Regions from separate parts of the Pseudidiomarina sp. WS423 genome, predicted to be linked through region 2. Evidence: predicted binding sites of a transcription regulator. Region 2 holds the regulator's gene; each other region holds the start of a gene.
What was found. Region 2 encodes NrdR, which represses ribonucleotide reductase genes. Its sites were predicted from a motif close to AAACACNANATNTNGTGTTT; they were not measured.
Positions count from the first base shown of each region.

Region 1: nrdA (class 1a ribonucleoside-diphosphate reductase subunit alpha) is a predicted target of NrdR. The motif match lies at 5,036-5,055, and genes of this name have one in related genera.
Region 3: nrdG (anaerobic ribonucleoside-triphosphate reductase activating protein) is a predicted target of NrdR. The motif match lies at 4,373-4,392, and genes of this name have one in related genera.

Region 1 is NZ_JBOJLN010000001.1:34,873-45,386, forward strand. Features, by position in the region: gene hrpA (ATP-dependent RNA helicase HrpA) at 1-790, shown strand, start outside; gene ACQ661_RS00170 (GrxA family glutaredoxin) at 818-1,081, opposite strand; gene yfaE (class I ribonucleotide reductase maintenance protein YfaE) at 1,180-1,440, opposite strand; gene nrdB (class Ia ribonucleoside-diphosphate reductase subunit beta) at 1,447-2,577, opposite strand; gene nrdA (class 1a ribonucleoside-diphosphate reductase subunit alpha) at 2,661-5,000, opposite strand; gene ACQ661_RS00190 (HAD family hydrolase) at 5,490-6,146, opposite strand; gene ubiG (bifunctional 2-polyprenyl-6-hydroxyphenol methylase/3-demethylubiquinol 3-O-methyltransferase UbiG) at 6,149-6,865, opposite strand; gene gyrA (DNA gyrase subunit A) at 7,009-9,684, shown strand; gene serC (3-phosphoserine/phosphohydroxythreonine transaminase) at 9,688-10,514, shown strand, end outside.
Region 2 is NZ_JBOJLN010000006.1:1,302-11,815, forward strand. Features, by position in the region: gene ettA (energy-dependent translational throttle protein EttA) at 1-466, opposite strand, end outside; gene glyA (serine hydroxymethyltransferase) at 615-1,871, shown strand; gene nrdR (transcriptional regulator NrdR) at 1,932-2,381, shown strand; gene ribD (bifunctional diaminohydroxyphosphoribosylaminopyrimidine deaminase/5-amino-6-(5-phosphoribosylamino)uracil reductase RibD) at 2,374-3,507, shown strand; gene ribBA (bifunctional 3,4-dihydroxy-2-butanone-4-phosphate synthase/GTP cyclohydrolase II) at 3,579-4,652, shown strand; gene ACQ661_RS06850 (ketopantoate reductase family protein) at 4,624-5,538, opposite strand; gene ACQ661_RS06855 (AmpG family muropeptide MFS transporter) at 5,540-6,865, opposite strand; gene ACQ661_RS06860 (peptidylprolyl isomerase) at 6,865-7,467, opposite strand; gene ACQ661_RS06865 (methyltransferase) at 7,470-8,657, opposite strand; gene ACQ661_RS06870 (ketoacyl-ACP synthase III) at 8,744-9,835, shown strand; gene ACQ661_RS06875 (enoyl-CoA hydratase) at 9,828-10,514, shown strand, end outside.
Region 3 is NZ_JBOJLN010000007.1:27,753-38,266, forward strand. Features, by position in the region: gene ACQ661_RS07705 (ATP-binding protein) at 1-1,622, opposite strand, end outside; gene ACQ661_RS07710 (nitric-oxide reductase large subunit) at 1,769-4,033, opposite strand; gene nrdG (anaerobic ribonucleoside-triphosphate reductase activating protein) at 4,395-4,847, shown strand; gene nrdD (anaerobic ribonucleoside-triphosphate reductase) at 4,864-6,681, shown strand; gene hemN (oxygen-independent coproporphyrinogen III oxidase) at 6,759-8,138, opposite strand; gene ubiT (ubiquinone anaerobic biosynthesis accessory factor UbiT) at 8,197-8,727, opposite strand; gene ubiU (ubiquinone anaerobic biosynthesis protein UbiU) at 8,815-9,810, shown strand; gene ACQ661_RS07740 (U32 family peptidase) at 9,813-10,514, shown strand, end outside.

The DNA of each region.
Region 1 (10,514 bases), on a different contig from region 2:
TTATGCGATTAAAGCCTTTCCGGCGTTAGTGGCTGAGGCCGAAGGAGTGCGTGAAGAACTCTTCGATAGCCTAGCGAAAGCCGAACATGCGCATTGGCAAGGATTGCGGCAGCTGTTGTTGCTGCAACTACCGTCACCTATTCGGCATTTGCAGCAAACGCTTTCTAATAAAGCGAAATTAGCGCTTTATTACAATCCATGGGGCAATGTTGAAGAACTTATCGCTGATTGTATTAGGGCGGCGCTGGATGAGTTTATTGAGGCAAATCCAGCCCGTGACCCAGCGGCTTTTCAAGCCTTGTATGATACTGCTAGAGCACATTTAAACGAGCGGGTGAGTGAGATAGCGAAACAATTGGAGCCTTGTCTGCTGCTTAGCCACAGCATTCGTAAACGGATGAAAGGCAAGGTTAGCTTAGAGCAAATTCAAGCCCACGGCGATATAGCTCAACAGTTGGATGCCTTGGTGGGCCCAGGTTTTGTCAGTAACGCTGGAGCGCAGCGTTTGGATGATATTCAACGCTATTTGAAAGCAATCGAGCGACGCTTAGATAAGCTGCCGGTGGATCCGAACAAAGATCGTTTACACACCTTGGTCCTCACGGACTTGTCGCAAGCCTATCAAAGCTTGTTGGCGAAACAAAACAAACAGCAGTTGATACCGTCAGATGTGCTTGAAATCAGATGGATGATAGAAGAGCTGCGGGTAAGTTTTTTTGCGCAGACGTTGGGTACCCAATACCCGATCTCAGAAAAGAGAATTCGCCAAGCGCTTGCTGCAGCAGCTTAAATGCTGCTGCAGTAGTGCTTAACTAAGTTAGGCGTATAAACCTAAATTGGCGCGGGCATAAGCTTCAAATTCAGTGCATCCACCGATGTGTTTTTCGTCCACAAAAATCTGCGGTACGGTTAAGACGGGTGCGCCGACGGTTTTCTCTAAATCTGCTTTTGAGATACCTTCAGCGTGCATGTCGACGTAGCGAAATTCAAAATCATCGCGGTCAGCGGTCAGTTTTTCAGCGATTTGTACTGCACGAACGCAGAATGGGCAGCCAGGGCGACCAAAAATAACAGTAAACATCTCAGACTCCTTAAAAAATGTGATATTGCCCGTATTTTCCTACAAATAGCGGCGGCTTGCCAATGAGTTTTGTGGATAGTGGCTATCGAACCCAGCGATTATTGATTAATTTCAAGATCCGAGGCTGCAACGCAGCAACAAGGCAAGCAATCGCCGGGTCGCACGAAAGCCAGTGGCTCGTTGATGTAGGTGATATCGCCTTGTACTAGTTGCACTCGACAGGCGCCGCAAAAACCATTGCGACAGTGATAGTGGGGCTCTAATCCAGCCGCTTCCATAGCTTCTAAGAGGGTACCCTGTGAGCTGTCAACGGTCAGCTGCTGCTGACCATTGACGATGACTTTATACGCGGTGCTCATGATGATTTAGAGTTCAAAGTCTCCAAGGTCAGAAGCACTTACGTTACTGTCAATTTGCCCAACCAAATAAGAAGTGATTTCAGCTTCTTGAGGGGCTACTTGAACGTTATCTGATACCAGATATTTATTCATCCAAGGTAGTGGGTTACTACGCTGTTTAAAGGGCGCATCAAAACCAATGGCTTCCATCCGCATGTTGGCGATGTACTCCACATACTGGCAGAGCATTTCTTCGTTTAGGCCAATCATAGAGCCATGTCTGAACAAATAGTGGGCCCATTGCTTTTCTTGTTCAACGGCCTTCATAAAGATGTTCAGTGCTTCGTCGCGTAACTCTTCGGCAATTTCTTTCATTTCCGGGTCATCTTGACCGTATTGCCATAGATTAAGAATTTGCTGAGTAGAGACCAAATGCAAGTTCTCATCACGGGCGATAAGACGGATGATTTTTGAGTTACCTTCCATCAGATCACGTTCAGCAAAGGCGAAGGTACAAGCGAAGCTCACATAAAAACGAACTGCCTCTAGCGCATTCACTGAGTTGATGCACAAGAATAGCTTTTTCTTGAGCTCACGCATGCTAACCAGATGCTTCTCACCGTCAACTTCCCATTCGCCTTCGCCATGGGTTTGCCAAAGCTGCGTATAGAAGATCAAATCGTCGTAATAGCGAGAAATATCGGTGGCGCGTTTCTGAATTTCTTCATTAATCACGATATCTTCAAAAACTTCACTCGGGTCAGTAAATAAATTCCGTAAAATATGCGTGTACGAACGTGAGTGAATGGTTTCAAAAAACGACCAAGTTTCAATCCAAGTTTCTAATTCAGGAATCGATACAATCGGCAGCAATGCAATGTTAGGGCTGCGTCCTTGTACTGAATCTAACAAGGTTTGATACTTTAAGTTAGAGATAAAAATATGCTTTTCGCTATCAGTTAACGCTTGAAAATCAACGCGGTCGCGGCTGACATCAACTTCTTCTGGGCGCCAAAAAAAGCTAATTTGTTTCTCAATCAGTTTTTCAAAAATGCTGTGTTTTTGTTGGTCATAGCGCGCAACGTTGACTGAATTACCAAAAAACATTGGCTCTAACAGAGGGTTAACTTGGTTCTGATTAAATGTTGAATAACTCATACCTTAGCACACCTTTTTTAGCATCATCAGCTGAGCAGCGGTACTGCTCAGCGAGTGCAACTTGTTGTTATTAAGCCGCAGAACTAGATCTTACAGGCACCACCGGCACAATCATCGTCTTCTTCAATAATGGCGACAGTTGCTTGTTGGTTCTCTTCTTCACGAGTTTTGGCTTCTACTTTGTCACGCAAATCTACTTGGTTATCTGAAGCACCGTCACGCGTGTTGTGATAATAAAGCGTTTTTACGCCTAACTTATAGGCATACAGCAAGTCTTGTAGCAGTTGCTTCATCGGCACTTTGCCTGCTTCAAACTTGGCTGGGTCGTAGTTGGTGTTAGCGGAAATGGTTTGGTCGACGAATTTCTGCATAATGCCAACTAATTCTAAGTAACCCTTGTTACTAGGGATGCTCCACAACAGCTCATACGCGTCTTTCAACGTTTCGTATTCAGGCACGACTTGTTTCGTAATACCGTCTTTTGATGCTTTAATACTGATATGTCCGCGCGGTGGTTCAATACCGTTGGTTGCATTAGAAATCTGCGACGAGGTTTCTGATGGCATTAAGGCAGACAGGGTAGAGTTACGCATACCGTATTGTTGTACATCACGACGTAGCTGGTCCCAATCAAGATGCAATGGCTCTTGGCAAACGCTATCCAGATCTTTCTTGTAAGTATCGATTGGCATCACACCTTTGGCATAGGTGGTTTCATTAAACTTAGGACAAGCACCAAGCTCTTTCGCTAAGTTCATGGATGCCTTCATCAAGTAGTATTGAATAGCCTCAAAAGTGCGATGAGTTAACGCGTTCGCTGAACCATCCGAATAACGAACACCGTTTTTAGCTAAATAATAAGCGTAGTTAATTACCCCAATGCCCAACGTACGACGGCCCATGGTTGCGTTGTGAGCAGCTGGTACAGGGTATTCTTGATAATCGAGTAAGCTATCAAGCGCACGCACGGCTAAATCAGCCATTTCATCAAGTTCATCTAATGATTTAATCGCACCTAAGTTAAAGGCCGACAGCGTACATAAAGCGATTTCACCTTCTTCATCATTCACGTGGCGCAAAGGCTTGGTTGGCAGCGCGATTTCTAAACACAGGTTACTTTGTCGAATAGGTGCAACCGCCGGGTCAAACGGACTGTGAGTGTTGCAATGGTCCACGTTTTGCAGGTAAATGCGACCTGTACTAGCACGTTCTTGCATGAATAAACTAAAGAGTTCAATGGCTTTGATACGCTTTTTGCGAATGCTATCGTCGGCTTCGTATTGCAGATAGAGGCGTTCAAATTCTTCTTGATTAGCAAAGAAAGCATCGTACAAACCAGGGACATCAGACGGGCTAAACAAAGTGATGTAGTCGTCTTTGATTAAGCGCTGATACATAACACGGTTGAATTGCACGCCATAATCTAAGTGGCGCACACGGTTCTCTTCAACGCCGCGGTTGTTTTTAAGAACCAGCAAGCTTTCTACTTCTAGGTGCCAAAGCGGATAGAACAGGGTAGCGGCACCGCCACGAACACCGCCCTGAGAACAGCTTTTAACTGCGGTCTGGAAGTACTTATAAAATGGAATACAGCCGGTGTGGAAAGCTTCGCCACCACGAATGGCACTACCAAGCGCACGGATACGGCCAGCGTTGATGCCAATCCCAGCGCGTTGAGAAACGTACTTAACAATCGCACTTGCAGTGGCGTTAATTGAATCTAAGCTGTCGCCTGTTTCAATCAATACGCACGAGCTAAACTGGCGCGTAGGTGTACGAACGCCTGACATGATAGGGGTTGGCAAGGAGATCTTAAACAATGACGTGGCATCGTAAAAACGCTGCACATAGCTCATCCGAGTTTCTTTCGGATAGTTAGCAAACAAACAGGCAGCAACTAAGACATACAAAAATTGCGCACTTTCATAGAGCTCACCGGTAACCCGGTTTTGCACCAAGTATTTGCCTTCTAATTGCTTCACCGCTGCGTAGGAAAAGTTCAAGTCGCGGGCGTGATCGATAAAATCGTTCATTTGCTCGAATTCTTCGCGCGTGTAGTCAGTCAACAAATGTTTATCGTAACGACCCGCAGCAACCATTTTAGTGACTTGATCATACAAATGGGGCGGCTCAAATTGGTTATAAGCTAATTTACGCAGATGGAAAACTGCTAAGCGCGCTGCTAAATACTGATAATCAGGTGCTTCTTCAGAGATAAGGTCAGCGGCAGCTTTGATGATGGTCTCGTGAATATCTTCAGTCTTAATACCGTCATAAAATTGGATATGCGATTTAATTTCAACTTGTGATACCGAAACGTTGTTCAAGCCTTCGGCTGCCCAACTAATCACACGGTGAATTTTGTCTAGGTTTAAAGGTTCGCGTTCACCGCTACGTTTAGTTACGAAAAGCTTTTGGTTCATGAGGCGCATCCATCGTTGTTATGGTTGTTTTGTCTAGCCACAAGATATAGTGCGTGTTGCGACCGCACGACGGTTTTTTACACAATATCTTGGGATGAATGAATGGGGTTATCCTAGCACTTATCGCACACTGATCAAGTGTGTTTACGTTACAAAAACCGGAAGGTTTGACTAACCGAAGTGTAGGCTTTCGCTAAAACCTGCGGTGCAATAGAGGTTTAGTAAAATCAAGCACCCTGAAAAAAAATATTGGAAATTTTTTTACCGTCATTAGCTGACGTTTTGTTGCTCAATGAAAACCGATTAGAAAGCGGAGGTTTGGTTAGATAAATCTACATATGGGCGTTTCAGTGGTGTGACTGTCTATATGTTGTGTTGGTTTTTTTGGTGAAAACTGCGAAGCAGCGCTGCTGGCACTTTTTGTTGGTGCCGAATCAAGGCCAAAATCCAGACCAGCGCAAGCCCCGTAGTTAGGCCAAGAGATCATAATTAAGTTAATAAATCGAGTAACTCTAAGGGGGTTTCGATGAAACTGTCGGCGCCCCAAGCGGTTGGCGTTTCGATGGCACTGATGTAGCCATAATTCGCCACAATAGTGCGCATGCCAGCAGCGCGACCGGCTTGAATATCCCGCTCGGCATCGCCCACGTACCAACAATCGTCCGCCACTACTTGTAGTACTTGGGTAGCGTGCAGTAGGGGTTGTGGTGATGGTTTCGCTACCGCTAAGGTATCGCCGCAGACAACCACCTCGATTGCAGCTAATTCAGGAAAGCTAGGCAGCAGTTGCACGGTTAAGGCCGTTGGTTTATTGGTGACAATCGCAACCGGTATCTGTTGCTGTTGTAGTTGTGCTAGCAGTTCGCTAACCCCAGCAAAAAGCTGGGTTTGTTCAGCAATAGCTTCGCTATAAAAACTTAAGAACTTGTGTCTGAGTTCGTCTTTGCGTTGTTCAAATTCAGCTTCACCGTAGGCAAAGCGTAAAAGCCCAGCGGAGCCATGAGAGGCAATCGGAGTGTAATCACTAGCACTCACTAAGGGGCGTTGCTCAGCCCTAAGGACGCGGTTTAAAGCTGCGCCTAAGTCAGGGGCGGTATCTAACAGGGTGCCATCTAAATCAAACAGGATTGCAGCTGGACGTGACATGCTTAGTCCTTCAACGGTTTGGTTAAACAGACGATGTAATTTACATCAACATTGTTCTGGTCTAAGTAAAAGCCGCGCCACGGCAGGTAATGGAGCCCAGTCATGCTTTGCGCAACCAATCCAGCAGCATCGGTCATGCGCAATAATTCAGCCGGTTGAATGAACTTTTGGTGCTGATGCGTGCCTTTCGGTACCCACTGCAGCACATATTCTGCCGCAACGATCCCAAGCAGCCAAGATTTTAGATTACGGTTCAAGGTTGAGAAAAATACCTTACCACCTGGCTTAACCAAGTCTGCTGCCGCTTGGACTATCGCCGCCGGGTTGGGCACGTGTTCGAGCATTTCTAAACAGGTGACCACGTCAAACTGCGCTGGCTCACTTGCGGCCAGTTGTTCGGCTGGGATAAATTGATAGTCAATTTGTAGCTGGCTTTCTAAGGCATGTAATCTGGCTACTTGCAACGATTGTTCAGCCAAATCAATGCCGGTCACCTGAGCACCAGCACGGGCTAGGCCTTCTGCCAACAAGCCGCCACCGCAACCAATATCGACAATACGGCTACCAAACACACCATCACAGGCAGCTTGGATAAAGTCTAAGCGCAACGGATTAATTTGATGCAGCGGTTTAAACTCTCCGGCGGGGTCCCACCAACGTGAGGCGATGGCACTGAATTTTTCAATTTCTGCAGGATCAACATTAGAACTTGTGGTCATAGGGCTTCTGCTACGGCTTAAAAGTAGGTACAGTGTACCCAACCTACAGGGATAAAAAAAGATGCGATAGTAAGCCCGTACGGGTACAATGGCGTTATCTTGTAAAACTATAAAAAGACAGATCGTTTAGGGATATAACTACTATGAGTGATCTCGCCAGAGAAGTCGTTCCGGTTAACATTGAAGATGAGTTGAAGAGTTCGTATTTAGATTACGCCATGAGTGTAATTGTCGGTCGAGCTTTACCGGACGTTCGTGACGGCCTCAAGCCAGTTCACCGTCGTGTACTGTTTGCGATGAATGAACTGCGTAATGACTACAACAAGCCTTACAAAAAATCAGCGCGTATTGTTGGTGACGTGATCGGTAAATATCACCCTCATGGTGATAGTGCTGTGTATGACACCATCGTGCGGATGGCTCAGCCATTCTCGTTGCGTTACATGTTGGTTGATGGTCAAGGTAACTTTGGTTCAGTAGACGGTGACTCGGCGGCAGCCATGCGTTACACCGAAATTCGGATGGCAAAAATTGCCAGCGAGTTGCTCTCTGACCTAGATAAAGAAACCGTTAACTTTGTGCCAAACTATGACGGCACAGAGCAAATTCCTGATGTTTTACCTACCCGAGTACCTAACTTATTAGTGAATGGTTCGTCGGGTATTGCGGTTGGTATGGCTACCAATATTCCGCCGCACAACCTCACAGAAGTGGTGAATGGCTGCTTGGCCATGATTGAAAACCCAGACATCACCATTGATGAATTGATGGATTACATTCCGGGCCCAGATTTTCCAACTGCAGCATCCATTTCAGGTCGCTCAGGCATTGTTGAAGCCTATCGTACCGGCCGTGGTCGTATTCATTTACGCGCCAAAGCTGAGATTGAAACGGAAGATAATGGCCGTGAAACCATCATTGTTTCTGAAATCCCGTATCAAGTTAACAAAGCTAAACTGATTGAGAAGATCGCTGAATTAGTTAAAGAAAAACGTCTGGAAGGGATTAGCGCTTTACGCGACGAATCTGACAAAGACGGGATGCGGATTGTCATCGAATTAAAACGCGGTGAAGTGGGTGAGGTGGTCTTAAACCACCTGTACGCCAATACGCAAATGCAAGTGGTGTTTGGTATTAACATGGTGGCGTTGGATAAAAACCAACCGCGCCTGTTTAACTTACGCGATATGCTGCATTGCTTTATTTTGCACCGGCGTGAAGTAGTTACCCGCCGCTCTGTGTATGAGCTGCGTAAAGCTCGTGAGCGCGCCCACATCTTAGAAGGCTTAGCCATTGCGCTAGCTAACATCGATGAGATCATTGAGCTGATTCGTCGGTCACAAACAGCGGCCGATGCGAAGGCTGGTTTAACCAGTCGCGCTTGGCGTTTAGGCGATGTTGCCGCGATGCTAGAACGGGCTGGGGTTGATGCAGCGCGGCCTGATCATCTGGATGAAAAATACGGTATTCGTGACGGTGAGTACCATTTAACTGACGAGCAAGCACAAGCTATCTTGGATTTACGTTTGCACAAGTTAACGGGTCTTGAGCATGAAAAAATCCTAGATGAATACAAAGGCTTGTTGCAGGTTATTGAAGAATTACTGTTGATTTTGAATAGCCCAGAGCGGCTCATGGAAGTGATTCGTGAAGAGCTAGAGAAAATCAAAGCTGATTATGGTGATGCGCGACGTACGGAAATTACGGCGGCAGCACACGATATCAGCATGGAAGACTTGATTAATGAAGAAGACGTGGTGGTGACTTTGTCGCACCATGGCTACGTGAAGTACCAGCCACTTACCGAATATGAAGCACAGCGCCGCGGCGGCAAAGGTAAAGCCGCAACTAAGATGAAAGATGAAGATTTCATTGAGCGCTTGTGGGTGGCGAATACGCACGACACCATTCTATGCTTCTCAACCCGCGGTAAAATCTATTGGATGAAAGTGTACCAATTACCGCTGGCCAACCGCACTTCGCGTGGCCGTCCTATCGTCAACTTGTTGCCGTTAGAAGCGGATGAAAGGATCACTGCGATTCTGCCAACGCGCGATTATCCGGAAGATAAATTCATCATCATGGCCACCCGTAACGGTACCGTGAAGAAGACCCCAATGGTGGAATATTCGCGGCAACGCAAAGGCGGTATTATTGCGCTTAACTTGGTTGAAGGCGATGAGTTGATTGGGGTTGATGTGACTACCGCTGGTGATGAGATCATGCTGTTCTCGAACGCTGGTAAAGTAGTTCGCTTTAGCGAAGATCAAGTTCGTTCGGTAAGCCGCACTGCTACAGGTGTGCGCGGTATTCGTCTAGAAGCTGGGCAGCATGTGGTTAGCTTGATTGTGCCGCGCACTGGCGACGAACTCGAAGTTGGAGACGACGGTGAAGCAGAAATGCCATCGGTGCTTACCGTGACGGAGAATGGCTACGGTAAGCGTACGCCAATCACCGAATACCCAGCTAAGAGCCGTGCTACCAAAGGTGTGGTTTCGATTAAGGTGAGTGAGCGTAACGGCCAAGTCGTCGGTGCGATGGAAGTGATTGATAGTAATCAAATCATGCTCATTAGTAACAAAGGCACCTTGGTACGGACTCGCGTCAGTGAAGTTTCAGTGGTTGGCCGTAACACCCAAGGCGTGCGCTTGATTCGTACCGGTGATGATGAAAAAGTAGTTGGGTTACAACGGGTTGATGATATCGACGAGGACGAAGAACTGGATCCATTGTTGAATGAACCTGTTGAAGGCGACATAGACGAGCCGCTAGATGACGAAGCGGATGACGAAACCGATGTTGTAGAAGGTGAGGAATAAGCCATGAGCGCCCCGTTTAATTTTTCTGCGGGGCCGGCAATGTTGCCGGCAGAAGTAATGCAACAAGCGCGCGATGAGTTTTTAAACTGGAATGATTTAGGCATTTCGGTGATGGAAATAAGTCACCGCGACCCAGCGTTTATCTGCTTGGCGGAACAGGCTGAGCAAGATTTACGCGATTTGATGGCTATTCCAGACCAGTATAAAGTGCTGTTTATGCATGGTGGTGGACGCGGTCAATTCAGTGCTGTCCCACAAAATATTGCGGCTACTGATGCGACCGTGGATTATCTAAACTGCGGGATTTGGTCTGACTTTGCGATTCGTGAAGCGCAAAAGTACGTACGCCATGTCAATGTTGTCGGCGCGGCTGTGCAAACCGATCAAGGTAAAGCAATAAGTCATCCAGACTCATGGCAGTTATCTGAACATGCAGCGTACTTTCATTATTGCCCGAATGAGACAGTGGACGGTATTGCGGTGCATGAGATACCGCAAGTGAATGCTCCCATTGTGGCTGATATGTCGTCGAATGTTCTCTCTGAGCCGCTGGACGTGAGTAAGTTTGGCGTTATCTATGCCGGTGCACAAAAGAATATAGGTCCTTCTGGTTTCGCGATTAGTATTGTGCGTGAAGATTTGTTAGGTCACGCGCAAACCAATACCTCCACCATTATGGATTATACCGTGCAGGCCAAAGAAGGCTCGATGTACAACACTCCTAACACCTTTGCATGGTATTTATCAGCCTTGGTGTTCCAATGGTTAAAACGCCAAGGTGGGGTGGCGGCGATAGGTGAATTGAACCGAGCTAAAGCGGCTAAGCTTTA
Region 2 (10,514 bases):
ACGGCGGTAAGCGAAGCGAGTCAGCTGCACGCTCTAGCATATTGTCTAAGTTGTGACCGTCTTTAGCTTGCAGGATAGCCTCTAGCTGGCCTTGTTTTTTCGCTAAAGCATCAAAGTCAGCATCTTCTTCAGCGTAGGCTGCATAAACCTGATCGAGCTCAGCTAGCGCATTTTTCACGTCAGCCACGGCTTCTTCTACGGTTTCACGGACAGTTTTGTCTTCGTCTAATTGTGGTTCTTGTGGCAAATAGCCAATTTCAATACCAGCGAGCGGTCGGGCTTCGCCTTCAATTTCTTTATCGATACCTGCCATGATGCGTAACAGGGTGGATTTACCAGCGCCGTTTAAACCTAATACCCCAATCTTTGCGCCAGGAAAGAAAGATAACGAAATGTCTTTTAAAATCGTCTTTTTCGGCGGGACGACTTTACTGACCCGCGACATCGAATAGATATATTGTGCCATAACTGCCCATGTTCCTTGTGAGGGTGAAATCTTAATGGACTATTTTAACCCTTAAGTTGGCGCTAACCCAAGTATATTGGTAAACTAGCGCACAGATATTTCCAATAACCCGCTGTCACTCCGGCAGCTGCTGCAGTTAGGAGCCCTGATGTTAAAACATGAGATGAACATTGCTAGCTATGATGCTGAGTTGTGGCAAGCGATGACCGATGAAGTACAACGTCAAGAAGAGCATATCGAACTTATTGCGTCAGAAAATTACACCAGCCCACGCGTGTTACAAGCGCAAGGTTCGCAGTTAACCAATAAGTACGCAGAAGGCTATCCGCACAAACGTTACTACGGTGGTTGTGAATTTGTTGATGTGGTTGAAGATTTAGCCATTGAGCGAGCCAAGCAGTTGTTTGGCGCTTGCTATGCGAACGTGCAACCGCATGCTGGTTCACAGGCTAACTCAGCAGTGTTTTTAGCGCTCTTAAACGCTGGTGATACGGTATTGGGTATGAGCTTGGCCCATGGCGGCCACCTAACCCATGGTTCCCATGTGAACTTCTCTGGCAAACTCTACCATGCGGTGCAGTATGGTTTAGATGAAAGTACTGGCGAAATTAACTATGCCGAAGTGCGTGAGCTAGCCTTGCAGCACCAGCCTAAAATGATCGTGGCTGGTTTTTCTGCTTATTCAGGTATTGTCGATTGGGCTAAGTTCCGCGAAATTGCGGACGAAGTAGGCGCTTATTTGCTAGTGGATATGGCGCATGTGGCTGGGTTAGTGGCAGCAGGTCTCTATCCGAACCCGGTACCTTTTGCTGATGTAGTCACCACCACCACCCACAAAACCTTAGCTGGCCCGCGTAGTGGTTTGATTTTATCAGGTAAAGATGACCCTGAATTGCACAAAAAACTTAACGGTGGTGTGTTCCCAGGTAGCCAAGGTGGCCCTCTAATGCATGTGATTGCTGCTAAGGCAGTAGCGTTCAAAGAGGCGATGGAGCCAGAGTTTAAAGCGTACCAGCAGCAGGTGTTAACCAACGCCAATGCAATGGTGAAAGTGATGCAAGAACGCGGTTACAAGATTGTCTCTGGTGGCACCCAAAACCATTTGTTCTTAGTTGATTTAATTGATAAAGATATCACGGGTAAAGACGCTGATGCAGCTTTAGGTCGGGCCTATATTACGGTAAATAAAAACTCCGTACCCAACGACCCGCGTTCACCTTTTGTGACGTCAGGATTACGGCTAGGTACCCCAGCTATTACGCGTCGTGGCTTTAAGCAAGCAGAAGCTGAGCAAGTGGCACACTGGATTTGTGACGTGTTAGATAATATTAACGACGAAGCAGCCATCAGTGCCGTGCGTGACCAAGTAAAAGCCCTTTGTAAGCGCTTCCCGGTATACGGATAAGCAACTCTTTGGTCGAGAATTAGGGCGATGAGTTCATTAGGTTAGGCAAGGAAAGTTATTATGCATTGTCCTTTTTGTGGCACGCAAGATACCAAAGTCATCGATTCTCGGTTAGTTGCCGACGGCGCCTCAGTGCGGCGTCGGCGCGAATGCACCGAGTGTAAAGAGCGCTTTACGACGTTTGAGACGGCAGAGTTGATCATGCCTCGAGTTATAAAGTCCGATGGCACTCGCGAACCTTTTAACGAAGATAAATTGCGTAGTGGCTTATTACGCGCTTTAGAAAAACGTCCGGTTAGTCTCGAAGCCATTGAGCAAGCCATGCAGAATGTCAAATCGTCATTAAGGGCAACGGGCGAACGTGAAGTCACCAGCAAAATGATTGGTGGCTTAGTGATGGAAAACCTCAAAGCCTTGGATAAAGTCGCATACATCCGGTTTGCCTCGGTGTATCGCGCCTTTGATGATATTCGTGAATTTGGTGAAGAAATAGCTCGTCTCAATGACTAATACCCCAGTTAGGTGCCACCAATTCTATATGCAACGTGCCCTTGATTTAGCTGCGCAAGGGCGGTTTAGCGCTGCGCCAAATCCTATGGTGGGATGTGTGATTGTGCAGCACGGCCAGATCGTTGGCGAAGGCTGGCATCAACGAGCCGGTGAGCCTCATGCTGAAGTACATGCCTTAGCTGCCGCCGGCGCATCAGCCAAGCATGGCACTGCCTATGTGACGCTTGAACCATGTAGCCATTTCGGTCGTACTCCTCCATGCGCAGATGCACTCATCAAAGCCCAAGTGGCGCAAGTTGTGGTGGCGATGCAAGATCCGAATCCGCTGGTGAGTGGGCAAGGTATCGCACGTTTACGAGCAGCGGGTATTGAGGTGCTGGTTGGCGTGTTAGAAACCCAAGCGCGTGCCTTAAACTGCGGTTTTATCGCTCGGATGCAACGGCAACGGCCCTGGCTCAGACTGAAAATGGCAGCATCATTAGATGGCCAAACAGCCTTAGCAAATGGCGCCAGCCAATGGCTCACCAGCAGCGCAGCAAGAGCCGATGTGCATCGTTTTCGCGCCCAAAGTAGTGCCATTTTGAGTACTGCGACCACGGTGCTAGCTGACCAAGCCCGATTGACGGCGCGCGGCGAATGGGTACAACAACAGCCACTGCGCGTGATCATCGATAGTCAGGGAAAATTAAAGGGTGATGAGCCGCTCTTTACCGAAAGCACAGCAACCGCTGCGCCTATTTTATTGGTGCATAGTGCCGAACTGACGACGACCAGAACTTGGCCGGAGCAGGTAACAATTTTGCAGTTGCCAGTAACTAGCAGTGGCCAGATAGATTTAGCTGAGCTGTTACACCAGCTAGCCCAAACGTATCAGATTAATTCGGTTTGGACCGAATGTGGGGCGAACTTGGCCGGCGCATTGATTGCAGCCGGTTGGGTTGATGAACTTATTTTATATTTAGCCCCGAAATTATTAGGTGCAAGTGCGCAAGGTTTATTTGCTTTGCCGGTATGGCAGCAGCTCGCGCAAGCGCCCACCTTAACCTATCGAGATGTTCGCCAGGTGGGGGCCGATCTTCGTATTACCGCCACCATCAACGCGAACCAAGGAGACCTTTCATCGTGACCAGTTTGCCATCAACAACTAGCTCGTTACATAGTGCTGCCGATATTATTGCTGATATTAAGCAGGGTAAGATGGTTATTCTCATGGATGATGAAGACCGTGAAAACGAAGGGGATTTAATTCTGGCGGCAGAGTGTGTTACGCCAGCGGCAATCAATTTCATGGCACGTTACGGCAGGGGACTGATCTGCTTAACGCTGACCGAAGAACGCTGCGAGCAATTGCGTTTGCCGCTCATGGTGAATCAAAACAACGCCCCTTACGCCACTAATTTTACGGTCTCTATTGAAGCCGCAGAAGGGGTTACCACCGGGATTTCAGCGGCAGACCGAGCTCGTACGGTGCAAGCGGCGGTAGCAGCCGATGCTAAGCCAAGCGATTTGGTCATGCCAGGCCATATTTTCCCGTTGAAAGCCAAGCCAGGTGGGGTGCTGAATCGGGCTGGCCATACCGAAGCCGGCTGTGACTTAGCGAGATTGGCTGGGTTTGAGCCAGCGGCAGTGATCGTGGAAATCTTAAACGAAGATGGCAGCATGGCGCGGCGTCCTGACTTAGAAAAATTTGCCGCTGAGCATGATATCAAGATCGGTACTATTGCTGATCTCATTGAGTACCGCTCGTTAACCGAGAAAACCGTGCAGCGCCAGGCGCACTGTAAACTGCCCACCGCGTACGGTGAATTTGAGTTAATTGCGTATCAAGACACCATTGATAAACAAGCCCACTATGCCTTAGTTAAGGGTGACATTAATAGCTCTGAGCCGGTGAATGTACGAGTTCATTTGCAAGATACTTTTAATGACCTCTTTGCCACTGAGCGCGCTGCTAAGCGCAGCTGGCCGCTCGCTCATGCGATGGAATTTATTGGTGCCAACAGCGGTGTTCTAGTGGTTATTGGGCGGCATCAAGATAGTGCCGGCATGCTTGAGCAAATTGCTCATTTTGCGGCAGAAGATCGTGGCGAAAGAAAGCCAACGGCGGCCGCCTCTAATGCCTCTCGTAACGTCGGTATCGGATCACAAATCTTGGCTGATTTAGGCGTCCATCAAATGCGGTTGATGAGCTCTCCCAAGCGTTATTCAGCGCTGTCAGGGTTTGGCCTAGAAGTGGTTGATTTTATTGAAGACCCAAATAACCCTGCGTAATCTCTGTAAGTTGCTGCCACAGCTGGGTATTGGCTGGGGCAGCAAGACCTAACTGAGCACTTTGCTGAGCTACAAATCCATTCAAATAATCAATTTCAGTTGGTCGCTGTTGGCGCACATCACTGAGCATCGACGAGCGATTTGCCGCTGTTTTTTGCATCACTTGGCGCGCCTGTGCGAGTAGTTGCGGAGCATCGAGAGACACTTGTTCATGCTTAGCTAAGGCAACGATCTCAGTCGCCAGTTGCATTTGCAATTGCTGTACGGGTAGCTGTAAAAGATCGCCGTTCGGACAGTCGTAAATCACTGTCAACGCATTAATTAAACAGTTGGTGGCGAGCTTGTGCCAACGCACTAATTTAATCTCGTCACTCCAGGCTAATGGCGGCAAAGCAGCCGCTAATTGTTGTTGTATTTGCGGCACTAGCCAAGGGCTGGGGGGATTATTAGCCGTAGCCGCCTGCGGAACGCTGTAGCCCAGCCAGCTTTGCCCCACACCAGCGTGAACTAATAATGGCCCTTGCCGATAGGCGCCGTGAGTGGTGCTCCAAAAGAGACTATGCGCCGGTAACAACTGCTGTTCATGAGTGAGCATACCGTTATAACTTAAAATCAACGGGCAGCGCTCTAGCAATTGCGCTTGGGCTAACTGTACGAGTAGAGGCTGCACTTGATAGGCTTTTACTGCTGCAAAAATGCAGGTTCCAGGCTCAAGTTGCTCGAATGAAGTGGTCATTAACTGATAGTGCTGGTTTGAAAAACTCAGTTGCAGATGCCCAACAGCGGGTTGCTGGCGTGGGCACAGGCTCACTTGTAGCCCTTGTTGCTGGAGTTTGATGGCCACCAAACTACCCAGGGCACCGTTACCAACGACGGCCCAACGCATGTTAATTGGAATCCTGCTGGTAAGCTGCTTCTAAACGCAGTAATGGCTTACGGAGTGCTAATAGAATCAATAGGCTAGGAACCACCATCAAGGCGGTGAGCACAAAAAATAGCTGCCAATCTCCGTCAAGAGCATTTACCACGAAGCCACTGTAAGATGAGAGTAAGGTACGGCCAAGGTTACCCAGCGAGGCAAGCAGGGCGTATTGGGTAGCGGTGAAGGCGCGATTGCACAACAAGCTAATAAAGGCAACAAAGGCGACCGTAGACCAAGCTCCGGTAAAGCCATCGATGATTACCGCAGCTAACAGTAGGTTGGTATTAGGCCCCACCCCGGCTATCCATGCAAAGAGCAGATTAGAAGCGGCCATGGCTAAACCACCAATAAGGAGGCCGCGCACTATGCCAAGGCGTAAATTAACTAAGCTCCCCAAAATTGCGAAAACGATGGTGACCCACCAAGTGACTAATTTTGAGTAAATGGCAATGTCATCGTTGGTGAAACCGATTTCTTTATAGAACACAATCGACATTCGGCCTAAAAAGGCCTCGCCAATCTTAAACAAAAAGATAAAAGCCAACATGCTCAGGGCTAATCGCCAGCCGCTGCGTTTAAAAAATTCTGCAATGGGTGCAACCAGAGTATGGTGAAACCAACTTTGGCCAGCCTTTAATTGGGTGGTGACCGCTGAGTAGCGAGTGGAGTTTGGCGCCAGAATAACCCAAAAGATTTGCGCCACCACCACGAGGGTAAGCAGGCTGTAGGCTTGTTGCCAGTTCCAATGGGTGCCATCCACCAGAAAAAACGGAATGGCGCCAAGGCCGCTGTAACCAGTCCACCAACCAGCTGTCGCCATGGCGGCTCCAGCGGATTGGAGGCGCGCTTCGTGGGCACCGAAGCTTTCAATGCGGTAGGCATCAATAGCAATATCTTGGGTTGCTGATAAAAACGCGATAACCACAGCTAACAGTGCGATCCACCAAGTTTGTACAGTAACATCTAGCCAGCCCAAACCTGCGGTTGCTGCCAAAATACCCAGTAAACAGACCAGCAGCCAACTACGACGTTGTCCCAAGTGGCGGGCGAGCCAGGGTAGGCGTACTCGATCGATGAGAGGCGACCAAAGTGCATTGATGGAGTAAGCAATAAAGACAATACCAAATAAGCCGATATTGGCTCGATTTACTCCGGCTTCTTGCAGCCAAGCGGAGAGCATGGAGCCGATCAGCACCCACGGAAAACCACTGATCATGCCAAAACCAAAAATCACCCAGATCCTTGGCTCTCGGTAAACGGCGAAATCTTTATACCAAGGGGTAGCTGACATTAGAGCGCCGGCAGCACATCAATACGAATCAGCATGGGCGGCTCAAGCGGCACATCACCCCAACCGGTAGGCTCATGAAACACATGGGTCTCAGTTGCTGCTAGCTGCTCTAGCACCTCTTCACCTTCAACAACCCAGCCAAACACTGCGTAGCCCCAACGGCTGCTGCTCGGGTCCAGTTTCGTATTGTCGGCGACGTTAAAATAAAACTGGCGGGTTGCTGAGTGCGGGTCGCTCACTCGGGCCATGGCGATGGTGCCATAACTGTTGCTCAGCCCATTACCAGATTCATTGACAATAGCAGGGCGCTCTACTTTGGCTTTAAAGTCAGCATCGTAGCCACCACCTTGCACCACAAAACCGGGCACAATGCGGTGAAAAATTGTGTTGTTGTAACTCCCAATTTCAACGTACTCAAGAAAGTTTTTGACGGTGAGCGGGGCTTTAGCACGGTTTAATTCAACCACGATATCACCGGCACTGGTGACCATCTTCACTCGCGGAAACTGGTTGTTCGGTTGAATTTCTGCTGCTGCGGGCGCAAGCAAGGCGGTCAGCAGGAACGTACCTAAAATAAAATGAGAATAAAGCTGTTTCAGCATGATTAACCTCGAGCTCTCCAAATCACAAATTTGGCATTTTGTGCGTGTTGATCTACCTGTTTAAACAAACGCTTAAGGCTAGCATAATAAGGTAAGTGACGATTGGCGACCAGCCATAATTCACCGTTGGGTTGCAGTACACGCTTAGCATCACGGAACATCTGTCGGGCGATATGTTCGGTGACAGCATGTTCTTGATGGAATGGAGGATTACATAGAATCAAGTCAGCACTCGCACTTGGCTGTTGACTCAAACAATCGTCCACCCGAGTTTGATAAGCTTCAGAGTGAGGCAAATTCAAGTCGATATTGGTGCGGCAAGAAGCCATAGCCAAATAGGATTCATCGACCCAAGTCACTTGGCTGTGAGGCGATTGCTGTGCATAAACAATCCCCAGAATGCCATTACCGCAACCTAAATCGATAACCCGATTGGCGCCCGCAGCGGGCATGTGTTGCAGCATAAACCGAGCGCCAATATCAAGTGCATTACGGGCAAACACCCCTGCATGATGGCGCATTTCTAGGCCGTATTCAGGCAGTTGCCATGCATCAATAAAGTCGGCAGGTTCAGCGTCTGCAACCGCTTTCAGCTGCGCCTCTAAGGTGCGAGACTTTTTACTGGCAAGGGATACCGAGACATTATCGCAGTAACGTTCAAACAGTTGCCGCACGCTAGGAGTAAATAACTTACTTTTCGCCGCTGCTACTATGGGGGTGCCTGGTTTCAGTGTGGTAGCTAGCGTTGCTAATTGAAACTCCAGTAAGCTGATACTTTTCGGTATTTTCAAAAGCACAAGATCAATACTAGGTGGCAAGCTTTGCAGCGGCTGCAAGAGGTTTAAAGCCGATAGTTGCAGGTTCAGCTGATTTAGTTTGCTATTGTGTTGAAAGCCACGCTGGCTTACGTAAGAGTCGGTTAAGCTATGAACGACCGGTGGCGGAGTGAGTAACTCAGAGTGGCAAGCCATCAGTAGTGCACCAAAACTATCATTAATTAATAGCGGTGCCTGCCATTGCGGACGCTGCGTCGCTAGCCAACTATGTATAAGTTCATCAGCCGCATCCCAAGCCTGCAAAGGATCTTGCTTGCGCGCCGGAAAGCGTTGTAGGTGCCAACTACCAAGTTCGGTAGTGAAAGTGGTAGCAGCGCTAGGCGTGCCCGTACGTATTGATTGACGTGAGTTCATAAGCTGATTAAATGGTCGGACATTTCTCTTGTTAACAATCGTGCTATGATAGCGAAAAACGACAGGTGACTATAGGTTTATATAACGTGAAAATATACGCAGAAATTACCGGCTGGGGCAAATGCTTGCCGCCAGCTATTATGACCAACGACGATTTAGCTACTTTTTTAGATACCTCGGATGAGTGGATTCGCACCCGTACGGGTATTGAAGAACGTCGGGTAAGCTACGTCGGCACCTCCAAATTAGCCACAGTAGCGGCGCGCAATGCCCTGGCCGCAGCTGGCCTTGATGCCAATGATCTTGATTTAATCATTGTTGGTACCTGTACCCCAGACGAAATTATTCCCAATGTCGCCTCAGCCGTGCAGCGTGATTTGGGTGCCAAATATGCTGCGGCATTTGATCTTAATGCTGCCTGTAGCAGTTTTTTATATGGGATGCATTATGCAACGCAAGCGATTCGTACCGGCGCCCATAAAAAAGTACTGATCATTGGAGCTGAGCGCTTAACCCGCATTTTGGATTGGACCAAGCGTGAAAGCGCAGTGCTCTTTGGTGACGGCGCTGGTGCTATGGTGCTGGAAGCAACTACCGAAGAATGTGGCTTATTAGCCTCTCACGTCACTTGCGATGCTGATGCCCGCGATGTTCTGGCGTTAGAGTTTGGCATGAGTTTTGACCGCTTTGGCTTTGACGGCATCATGCCTTTTAACTTTGTTGGCCAAGAGATTTTCAAGCGGGCAGTGAAAGGCATGAACATGGCCGTTGAAAAGGTGTTTGCAGAAACCGGTTTGACGACCGATGACATAGACTCACTCATACCGCATCAGGCGAATAAGCGACTGATCGATTACTTGGCCAAGATGTGTCATGTGCCGGAAGAGAAAACCGTGATTAATATTCAAAAATACGGCAATACCTCTTCTGCTACCTTGCCTATCGCTTTTTGTGAAGCGGTTGAGCAGGGTATCGTTAAACCGGGTGATACTATTGTGTCAGCAGTTTTCGGTGGTGGCCTAACCTGTGGTGCCGGCATCATTAAATGGGGCCAACGAGTGACCCCAATTCGCGACAATAACGAAACGCTACCAAGTAATGGGCAAACCGCTTTAGATTTAATTTTGCCAGTGTACGAAGGCACGCGTAAAGCATGGGAAAAACGTGAACATGAGTAAGCACAGTTCAGGGTTTGTTAAACAAGAAGTAAAGCAAGGGGTGTTGTGGTTAACACTAACCCGAACCGATAAGAAGAATGCGTTAACGCAAACCATGTATCTTGAACTTAGCAAAGCGTTACAAGATGCTGATCGTGATAGCAGCATTTCAGCTGTGATCTTAACCGGTTCGGGCGACAGTTTTACTGCGGGCAATGACTTGCATGACTTCTTATCGATTGAAGATTTGGATGATAGCGCACCACCGTTTGAGTTTTTATACACCTTAAGTCGGCTTAGCGTGCCTTTGGTAGCCGGGGTTAATGGTTTATCCATTGGTATCGGAACCACCATTTTGCTGCATTGTGATTTGGTGTATGCCAGCGCTACCGCTACCTTTGCCCTACCTTTTATTAATTTAGGCTTGGTACCAGAGGCAGCATCGAGTTTGTTACTGCCTAAGTTAGTTGGGCACTTGCGTGCGTCTGAATTACTGTTATTAGGCGATAGCTTTGATGCTAGTGCGGCACTAGCTTATGGGCTGGTCAATAAAGTCGTAGCGCCAGAGCAACTAGCGGCCGAACTGGAGCAGGTTGCTGCAGCTTTGGCGAGTAAGCCTCGGGCTGGCTTACGCGCTGCCAAAAGATTGATCAAAGAACAGGATGAACCGGTAGCTGATAGAATTGAGCGCGAAGCCCAT
Region 3 (10,514 bases), on a different contig from region 2:
TTATCTTCAATGCTTAATTCAATTCGCTGATCGTGCTGGCTTAGCTGTACCACCACATCTGTGCCTTGGCTGTGGTGAATGGCGTTCTGACAGGCTTCACGGATAATTTGCAGCAAATGAATTTCTTCATGCGGTACCAAGGGGGTATTCTCTAACTGATAGTTCAGCCTGAAGGACAGATCAGACTGCTCACTAAATTGATTGATAGTTGTTTGCAGGGCGTGCAACAGCCCCGCACCATCTACTTTGAGGCGGAAAGTGGTAAGCAATTCGCGTAACTGCCGATAAGCGGCATTAAGCCCTTGTTTAAGCTCTTCTGCAACATCATCAATCACTTCTTTATTATCTTTCTCAATGGCTTTGTTGAGGCGTGTCACCTGAATCTTCAAGTAGGACAAAGCCTGCGCAAGAGAGTCGTGCAGCTCACGCGCAATCACCGTACGCTCTTGAATAAGAGCTAGGCGCCGTACTTGCTCTTCTTCTTGTTTCAGGCTTAGGGCAATGGCCAGTTGGTCGGCAACTGACTGTAGCAACTGTTGTTGCCAATCGTTGAGTTGCTCGCTAAGGCTACAACGAGCTACCAAGACCCCGTAATTTTGTTGTTCGCGCTCAATGCTAAAGCGATAAATGCGCTGGTTGTTCTGGATACTCACTCCGGCCCCAGCATTCACACACTGGCTACAATCAACCCCTTCGCAAGGATCTTCTGGGGCGCCAATAGGCTGCACCTGTAAATAGGGTTTATTGCCTGCCTCGGTAATTAAGCAAAGCTCGAGGTCTTCAACCTCAGAGGCGCGCTTTAACCCTTCAACAATGGTGGTAAAGTCGTGATAACCAGGTGAATGCTCGATGATCATTCGCGCGGTGTCGTACAAAAACTGCAAGCGCACATTGCTTTGAGAAATGGCTCGGGTTTGTTCATCGACGCGTTTTTCAAGATTGCCATACATGTAACCCACAGCTTCGTTCATTTTATTCAAGGTGCCCGAGAGCACACCTAGCTCATCACGCATGGGATGATTCACACGGGCGGTAAAGTCGCCCTGACCAATTCTTTTGGCGGCGAGAGTTAAAACCTCTAATGGGTACTTAACGCGGGTGCGTAACCAATAGAAAATAACCAGCGCTAAACCAATGCTAGAAAACAACGAGAGCACCTGAATTAATCGAATGGAACGTATGCGCTGCTCGGCATCTTGTTGAATGGCGGTAACAAAGCGATTAATTTGGTCTATTTGCGGCAAAATCTGTTGTTGTAAATTAGCACTGGTGACCACGCCATCGGCTATTTGCTGCTGGAATTGCTGCCAACTGGTTCGAGTTTGCGTATATAAGGTTGCTAAATCAGACTCACTATGGCTAAAACGGTTAAAGACTTGATGATGCCAACTTTGTTCAAATTCGGCTTGCATGGCTGCTGCTGCAGCACTATCAGCATCATGTAATTGATGCCAGCTGTATTGATACGCTTGGTAGCGCAGTGAGCCTGCAATATTTATGGCTAAGGCATCTTGATCTGCTTTTTCTGAGAGCCAATACGAAGCCAACAGCGTGACTACGGTAAGCGCCACCATAAAACTCAAAGCAAAACCAATGCGTGTCACAATAGATGAATTAGGCATAGACAATTAGGAGTCAAACTCTTGGGTTGATTTAAACAGATGCGTTAGTGTACCTCGGATAGCAACTGAACAACAATCAACCGTAAAAAAAGCGGCAGCACCTAAGTGCCACCGCCTTTAACTTCACCTTTAATTTCAGGCTGTGATTAAGCTATATGCTGTTGTTCACGTGAGCTTTTATCAAACCACAAGCCATACACCACTTGCCAGCTGATAGCAAAAGCACCGACGATAAAGACCACGTCGCCAACAGTGCGCACCCAACGTAGACCCTCTAGCAACGGTTGTTGCATAAAGGCTTCGCTACGTGCATACCATAAACCTTCAGACGCTGATGCATAGAACTGGATGAAGCCAACTGGCAGCAAGCTAGTAAATAGCATCATGCCAAGGCCAATGTTCATCCACCAGAATGCAGTGGTCATCAGTTTATCGTTAAATTGCAGGTTTGGACGAATGTAGCGCAAGATGAGTAAGACAAAACCTAGCGCTAAGAAGCCATACACCCCAAACAAGGCCGCGTGAGCGTGAGTTGGTGTGGTGTTCAAACCTTGAATATAGTACAGCGAGATAGGTGGGTTAATCATGAAACCTAACACGCCAGCACCTAACATGTTCCAGAAGGCTACCGCAACAAAGCACATGAGTGGCCATTTAATGCGTTGCATCCACTCAGCTTTGCGTTGCAAGCTCCAGTTTTCCCAAGCTTCGTAGCCCAAGACAATCAAGGGAACGACTTCTAGCGCAGAGAAAGTTGCACCAACGGCCATCACGGGAGTGGTGGTACCGGCAAAGTACAAGTGGTGGAAAGTACCAGGTACGCCGCCAAGCATAAACAACGATGCTGACGCTAAGGTGGCCGTAGTAGCCATTTTTCTAGAAACCAAGCCCATGCTATGGAAAATAAAGGCTAGGGCAGCGGTGGCAAATACTTCAAAGAAGCCTTCTACCCACAAGTGCACGATCCACCAGCGCCAGTATTCCATCACTGATAAGTGAGTACGTTCGCCATAGAAGAAGCCAGCACCGTAGAACAGGCCAATAGCAACAACAGATGCGGTGAGTAGTGCTAATAAGTTCTTGTCGCCTGGTTGACGAAGAGCGTGGAAGACACCGCGCATCATCAACACTAACCAGAACACGATACCTAAGAACTTACCAATCTGCCATGCACGACCGAGGTCGACGTATTCATAACCTTGGTGACCCCACCAGAAGCTTAAGTGCTCAGGCATAATTTGAGCAATAGAGAGGAAGTTACCAATAAAGGTACCAGCAACCACTACAACTAACGCCCAAAATAGTAGGTCGACTCCTAGTTTTTGATACTTAGGATCTTTACCACCATTAATGATAGGTGCTAAGAATAAGCCAGCAGCTAAGAAGCCAGTAGCAATCCAGAACATGGCCGCTTGTAAGTGCCAAGTACGCACTAGCGAGTAGGGCAACCACTCAGACACGTTAATACCATAGAATTCTTGACCTTCTACAGTGTAGTGAGCAGTAAAGCCACCTAACAAAACTTGTAAAGCAAACAACGCCACGACGATAAAGCAATATTTACCTAGTGCTTTTTGTGATGGTGTAAGTTTGAAGGTAGTGATTGGATCTTGCTTAGGAATCTCAATTTCTTCTTCATCGTGGTCGCGCAAGAAAGCCCAACCCCAAATCAAAGCACCGATACCAGCAATCAGTAAAATCACACTAATAATAGACCAAATGATATTCTCAGCACTTGGCTTATTATCAATAAGCGGCTCATGCGGCCAGTTATTGGTGTAGGTGACATTGCTATCAGGGCGTTCAGTAGCGGCTGACCAAGCAGTCCAGAAAAAGAACTCAGTCATACGCTCGCGTCGCTCAAGGCTCGGCAAGGTGTTCTCTTTCATTGCATAGCTTTCGCGCGTGCTTTGTAGCTCAGGAGCATCGCTGAATAAGCGAATATAATAATCCGCTACGTCATTGATGGCTGCTACTCGAGTCTCACTTAGTAGCACCGTATCAGTTGCAGCATCGTAGGTGTTGGTACGATATTCCTGTTTTAACGCAAATTGCAGAGCATTTTGCTCAGCTGGGCTCAAGCTATCGTAGCTCATGCCGTAATCACGTTGCGCTACAATTTCTAACCAAGCTACGAGCTCACGGTGTAACCAGTCTGCAGTCCAATCGGGTGCTTGATAAGCACCATGGCCCCAGATCGAGCCTAATTGCATACCACCGATGGATTGCCAAGCGGTTTGACCATCGAGAATACTCTCTTCAGTCATTAACACTTGTCCCGATTCCGTCACGTACTGCGCTGGAATAGGCGGTGCTTCGCGGTATACCTCTTTACCAAAATAACCCAAGATACCAAAGGTAATCGCTAGGATGCCGATGAGTATCCACCAAAGTTTCTTATAACCGGCCATATGGCACCTCCGGTTGTTGTTGTTGATTCATGCGAGAGTCTCCCTTTATTGCATTTCGCACGCATTCATAGATGAGTACCCTTTCCTTATAGCAAGTCTCGTGCCAACTTTTATCCATCTGATTTTATTGGTTTTTGTTTGTTTTTAGGGTAGATATAACCGCACTTTTTGAGGGTGCTAGTAACCCGTAGGGTTATTTTTACCCACCAGCATGTTTTGGCTAGCTTGGCCAAGCGGCGTTCAGAGTTTTTCAGGCTGCTTATTTATTGATCCGGATCAACACAATATCTAGGTGATCGTCTAGGCTTTAACACAATATATAGATGCAAATAAGCAATCAAGCACAATATGTGGGGTTTTAATGCGCTACTGTTCAGAGCAAATAGCCTTTCAGGAGGTGCCCGGCGAAGTCTCGTTGGCTTATACCATCACCGGCTGCCCTGTGGGTTGTAAAGGCTGTCATAGCGTTGATAGCTGGCCCGCTCATAGCGGAGTGGAATTAACCCCAGAGTATTTTACGAAGCGGCTGCAGCAATATCGGGGCCTCATCACCTGCGTGTTGTTTTTAGGGGGTGAATGGTACCCAGAGCAATTACTGCACTTACTTAAATTAGCTCGTGAGCAGGGGCTAGAAACCTGTCTGTATACCGGTTATGAGCAGGTGCTGCCTGCACTCCGCGAACAGCTCACCTATTTAAAAACGGGCCCTTGGATAGCTGAGCTTGGTGGCCTAGATAGTCCAAACACAAATCAGAAGTTTATTGATTTACGCAATCAACAACTACTAAACGTGCGCTTTTTAAGCACTGATTAAAACAAGGAGCATACCTATGTTGCGCTTATACCCCGATCAAGTAGACGCCAAAGTTGACTTTATTCAGCAATATCTCCATGCCGAAAATGCCGCTGATGGCTCAAAAATGGATGCTAATGCGAACGTGACGCAAAAGAATATTGCGACGCTAGAGTCAGAAATCATGAAGGATTTTTTTGTTCAAGTGAACCGCAAGCAAGTCAGCAATAAAATTGCAGAGTTGTTTGGCCCGCCGTTGGCGCAGGAGTATATTCGTCAAATAGAAGATCATGAGATTTATGTGCATGATGAAACTAGCTTAAAGCCTTACTGTGTGTCGGTTACCATGTATCCGTTTTTACGTGATGGGCTCACTAAGTTGGGCGGCGAATCAAAAGCACCAAAACACCTAGAAAGCTTTTGTGGCACTTTCGTGAACTTCGTCTTTGCGGTGAGCTCACAGTTTGCCGGGGCCGTCGCCACCGTCGAATTTTTGGCTTACTTTGATTATTTTGCTCGTAAAGATTACGGTGATAACTACCTAGAAACACATCGCCATCAGATTGAAAACCACTTACAGCACGTCGTGTATGCCCTCAATCAGCCCGCGGCAGCGCGCGGTTATCAAAGTGTCTTCTGGAATATCTCAGTCTATGACCAGCATTATTTTGAAAGTATGTTTGGTGACTTTGTCTTTCCCGCCGATTTCAGCAAATCATCATGGCAATCGGTGAGCCAGCTTCAGGACTTTTTCTTACATTGGTTTAATGAAGAACGGAAGAAAACCATACTCACTTTCCCGGTCGTTACCGTGGCTATGCTGACCGAAAATGGTCAGTGCAAAGATCAGCAATTTGCTCAGCATATTGCCCATGAATTATCTGTCGGTAACTCATTCTTCGTGTATCTGTCACCCAATGCCGATTCGTTAGCTTCTTGCTGTCGTTTACGCTCTGAAATTAGTGATAATACCTTTTCTTACACCCTTGGTGCTGGTGGCGTCGCGACCGGATCCATTAATGTGATCACCATTAATATGAATCGGTTAGTGCAAGATGGACGCGACTTGGGTGAGGAAATTGAGAAAATTCAAAAATACCAAGTGGCCTATCGGCTGCTCATGGAAGATTACCAAGCAGCCGGTTTACTCACGGTTTACGATGCTGGTTTTATTACCCTGGATAAGCAGTTCTTAACTATTGGTATCAATGGCATGGTAGAGGCGGCGGAATCGCAAGGTTTAACGGCCAGTAATAATCCTGAGTACATTGAATTTGTGCAGCGCCACTTAAAGGTTATTTACGATGCTAATAAAAAAGCCAAACAAGAATATGGCTATATGTTTAATACCGAGTTTGTGCCGGCAGAAAACCTTGGTGTCAAAAATGCGAAGTGGGACCGCGCCGATGGCTATGTTGTGCCGCGTGATTGCTACAACTCCTACTTTTACGTGGTAGAGGATGAACAAACCAATGCAATTGATAAGTTCACCTTACATGGTCATGAATTAATAGAGTTTTTAGATGGTGGCTCGGCTCTACATCTTAACCTAGATGAAAAACTTAACGAGGATGGCTATTTATCACTGTTAAATATTGCTGCTAAAACTGGCTGCAATTATTTCTGTATCAATGTGAAGATTACCATTTGTAATGACTGTGAACATATTGATAAGCGCACCCTGCATAACTGCTCAAGTTGCGGCTCTGACGATATTGATTATGGTACGCGGGTGATTGGCTATTTAAAACGAGTGTCGGCATTTAGTGCTGGGCGTCGGCAAGAACATGCCGCCCGCCATTATCATCGCCAGCCGCAGCGGGCGGTAGAGGCGGCAACATCCCAAGCTGGCTAGCTTGGGATGGTCAGGCCAGCACAAATGATGCTGCCATAGCTAGACTATGGCAGCACCTATCGAGAGCCTCTTCTTAGTTAAACGACTTTAGAGTAGCGTGGAGCCGTAGCTGCATCGTCTAAGTAGGCGTCAAAGCAGGCACAAATACTCCGTACCCATAAGCGACCCAATTCAGTAACACGTAATTGCGAGTCATCAATGGTCACCAGCCCATCCTCAATAAAGGGGGCTAATTTCTGTTTAGCATTGGCAAAGTAAGTCCAAAAATCAGTCAACTGCCAAGCCTGTGCAAACGCAGCAATATCCAATTCAAAGTGGCAGATAACTTGCGAAATAAGTGCGGCGCGCAAGCGGTCATCTGCGTTCAGTTCAAATCCTTTAATAACCGGTAGGCGTTGTGCCTTCAGGTGCTTGTAATAGTCAGGTAGTTCTTTGCTGTTTTGCCAAAGCACCCCATCAATTTGGCTAATGGAAGAAGCTCCAATCCCCAACAAAGCATCCTGGCCGCTGGTGGTGTAGCCTTGGAAGTTACGCTGTAAGCGCCCTTGTTGCTGAGCAATAGCAAGTTCATCAGATGTTTTTGCAAAGTGGTCCATACCAATAAACTGATAACCGGCAGCGTTAAAACGAGTAATCCCAAGCTGCAACAGTTCTAACTTAATCGATGGCTTAGGTAAGCTCTCAGTTGGGATTTTTGCTTGACCAGCAAAACGTGCCGGCAAATGAGCGTAGCTAAATAACGATACCCGGTCGGGAGCCAAGGCAATCACTTGATCAATTGAGGCTTTAAAGGTTTCTGGACGCTGGTAAGGTAAACCGTAGATTAGGTCTAGGTTGATCGACTTAAAGCCCAATTCTTTGGACAGCTCTACTTGATGTCGGATGAGATCGGTATCTTGGACACGGTTAATCGCAATCTGTACTTTTTCGTCAAAGTCTTGCACCCCATAGCTTACACGATTAAAACCGAGCGCTCGTAAATGCCGTAATTTTTCATCACTACAGCTGCGTGGGTCGATTTCGATACTCCACTCAGCATCGTCAGTGAAACTGAAGTGTTGATGTAGCAAATCATCTAAGCGTGACAATTGTTGCTCGGTTAAAAAGGTTGGGGTACCACCGCCCATATGCACAGACTCAAACTTACGAGCCCCTAACAGCTTGGCGTACATCGCCATTTCTTCGGCTAAGTAATCAAGATAGATATCGGCTTTGTGCTGATGCCGAGTAATCACCTTATTGCAGCCGCAGTAGTAACAAAGCTTGTGACAGAAAGGTAAATGAATATAGAGGCTTAACTTTTCTGGCGCATCAGCCAGGGTGCGCTCTAAAGTACCGATCGGAAACTTATCATGCAGCGCCAAGGCGGTCGGATACGAGGTATAACGCGGACCGTTAATGTTGTATTTATCAATGAGCTCTTGGCTCCAGGTGATATTTGCTACTGATGCGTTCATGCGTTACCCCTTGGTGACACCTTGGTTAAATTCTGTCGCTCATAATACTTGATGCAGATCAGAATTTTGATACGCCTGAAGGGGTATAAGCTTGCTGCTGCAAAATACGCTCGGCTAAGGCCTGATTAAACCTAAAAATAGGCTTGGGCAGGCGTTGATTCAACTCAATGGTGTCCAATAAGTTCTTCACTTCAAGCCCTAATTCAGTGTCACCTTTGATCAATAATTTGCGTCGGAAGAACAAGGTATCCGGGTCTACTTTGCCACTTAGCATCAGCAATAAATACTCACTATTGCCGCGCATGGTAACGTCTGCTTGCGGGCCGTCAAAAGTTACTTGTAGGCGTGGTCGTAGGCCTTGGTTGGCGAGGGATACGCTGAACTTTAAGGCTAAGTCTGGCACCTCAATAAGAACCCATCGCTGGCGCAAGAAAGCAAATTTATCGGCCACCAGTTCATCGTTGAGAACATGGTTAAGAGCTTGCGCGAATAGGCGTTGAGTTACCCCACGCGGGGCTACTTGCAATAAGGATTTAGAAAGGTGTGGGCCCCACTGATAGGCCAGATCTACTACTTTAGGGATAACCATTTATTACCTCGATTAATCAGCCCAGAAAAATTTAACCCGATTATAATACTCATTACCAATGCATGTTTATGGACGGGATCAATAATTATGGAATTACTCTGCCCCGCCGGCAGTATGCCAGCCTTGAAAGCAGCCATTGAAAATGGTGCAGATGCGGTATATGTAGGTTTAAAAGATGAAACTAACGCACGTCATTTTGCTGGTTTAAATCTTGACCAAGCAGGTTTAACTGAAGCCGTTCGGTTTGCGCATAGCCATGGCAAGAAGTTGCATGTTGCCATTAATACCTTTGCGCATGCAGATAGCTGGGAAAACTGGCGGAAAGCGGTTGATATGGCGGTTAAGTGCGGCGCTGATGTGCTCATTTTGGCGGATATTGCGGTGCTAGCTTACGCAGCGGAGCGCTATCCCCAGGTTGAATTACACCTTTCGGTACAAGCCTCAGCCACCAATGCGGCCGCAATAGAGTTTTATCAACAGTTTCATGTGAAGCGCGTGGTGCTGCCGCGCGTGCTCTCGATGAACCAAGTACGTACCCTAGCGCGCACCACCGATGTTGACCTCGAAGTTTTTGCCTTTGGTAGCCTGTGCATTATGGCCGAAGGGCGCTGTTATTTAAGCTCGTACATGACAGGCGAATCACCGAACACCGCAGGAGCTTGTTCACCGGCAAAATACGTACGCTGGGATGAACACGAAGATGGCTCGTTAGAGTCACGGCTAAACAATATTCTGATTGATACCTTTGCCCCCAATGAAACTGCTGGCTATCCCACGTTGTGTAAAGGACGTTTCACCGTCGGTGAAGACACCTATCACGCCTTAGAAGAACCAACCAGCTTGAATACGTTAAGCCTGTTACCGGAGCTACATAAAGAGGGCATTGTGAGTTTAAAAATTGAAGGTCGGCAACGCAGCCCAGCCTATGTCGCCCAGTTAACGCGGGTGTGGCGTCAGGCTATAGACAAAGTGCTAGCAGATCCTGCTAATTTTGCCGTGCAGCCCGACTGGAATACGACTCTCGCAGGTTTATCTGAAGGCAGCCAAACCACTTTGGGTGCCTACCACCGGAAATGGAAGTAATCATGAAATTTTCTCTAGGAGCAATTCAATACTATTGGCCGCAGCAAGTGGTAAAAAACTTCTATCGGCAAGCCGCAGAATCTGCCGTTGATATTGTTTATTTAGGCGAGACGGTCTGTAGTAAAAGGCGTGAACTGAAGTTTACTGATTGGCTGCAAGTCGCTCATGAATTACGCGAGGCGGGCAAACAGGTGGTGCTGTCTACCATGACCCTGTTAGAAGCACCATCCGAGCTACGAGAGCTACGCAAGTATTGTGATAATGGTGAGTTTTTAGTGGAAGCCAACGACGTGGGCGCCATTCGACTACTGCAAGATAACCAACTACCCTTTGTCGCAGGAGCCGCTATCAACTGTTACAACCAACACACGCTGCGGCAATTAATGACGATGGGGATGAGCCGTTGGGTGATGCCGGTTGAATTATCTCGTGACTGGTTGCAGAAATTACTGCAACAGCCGATGGTAAAAGATGTGCGCGATTGCTTAGAAGTTGAAGTGTTTAGCTTTGGGCACATGCCTTTGGCTTGGTCCGGTCGCTGTTTTACGGCGCGCTCAGAAAACCGTGCCAAAGACCAATGCGAACTCTGTTGCATTAAATACCCAGAGGGGCGTCGTGTCGATAGCCAAGAAGGCCAGCAAGTATTTGTTCTAAATGGTATTCAAACGCAATCCGGAACTCGTTATAACTTGGTAAATCAGTTA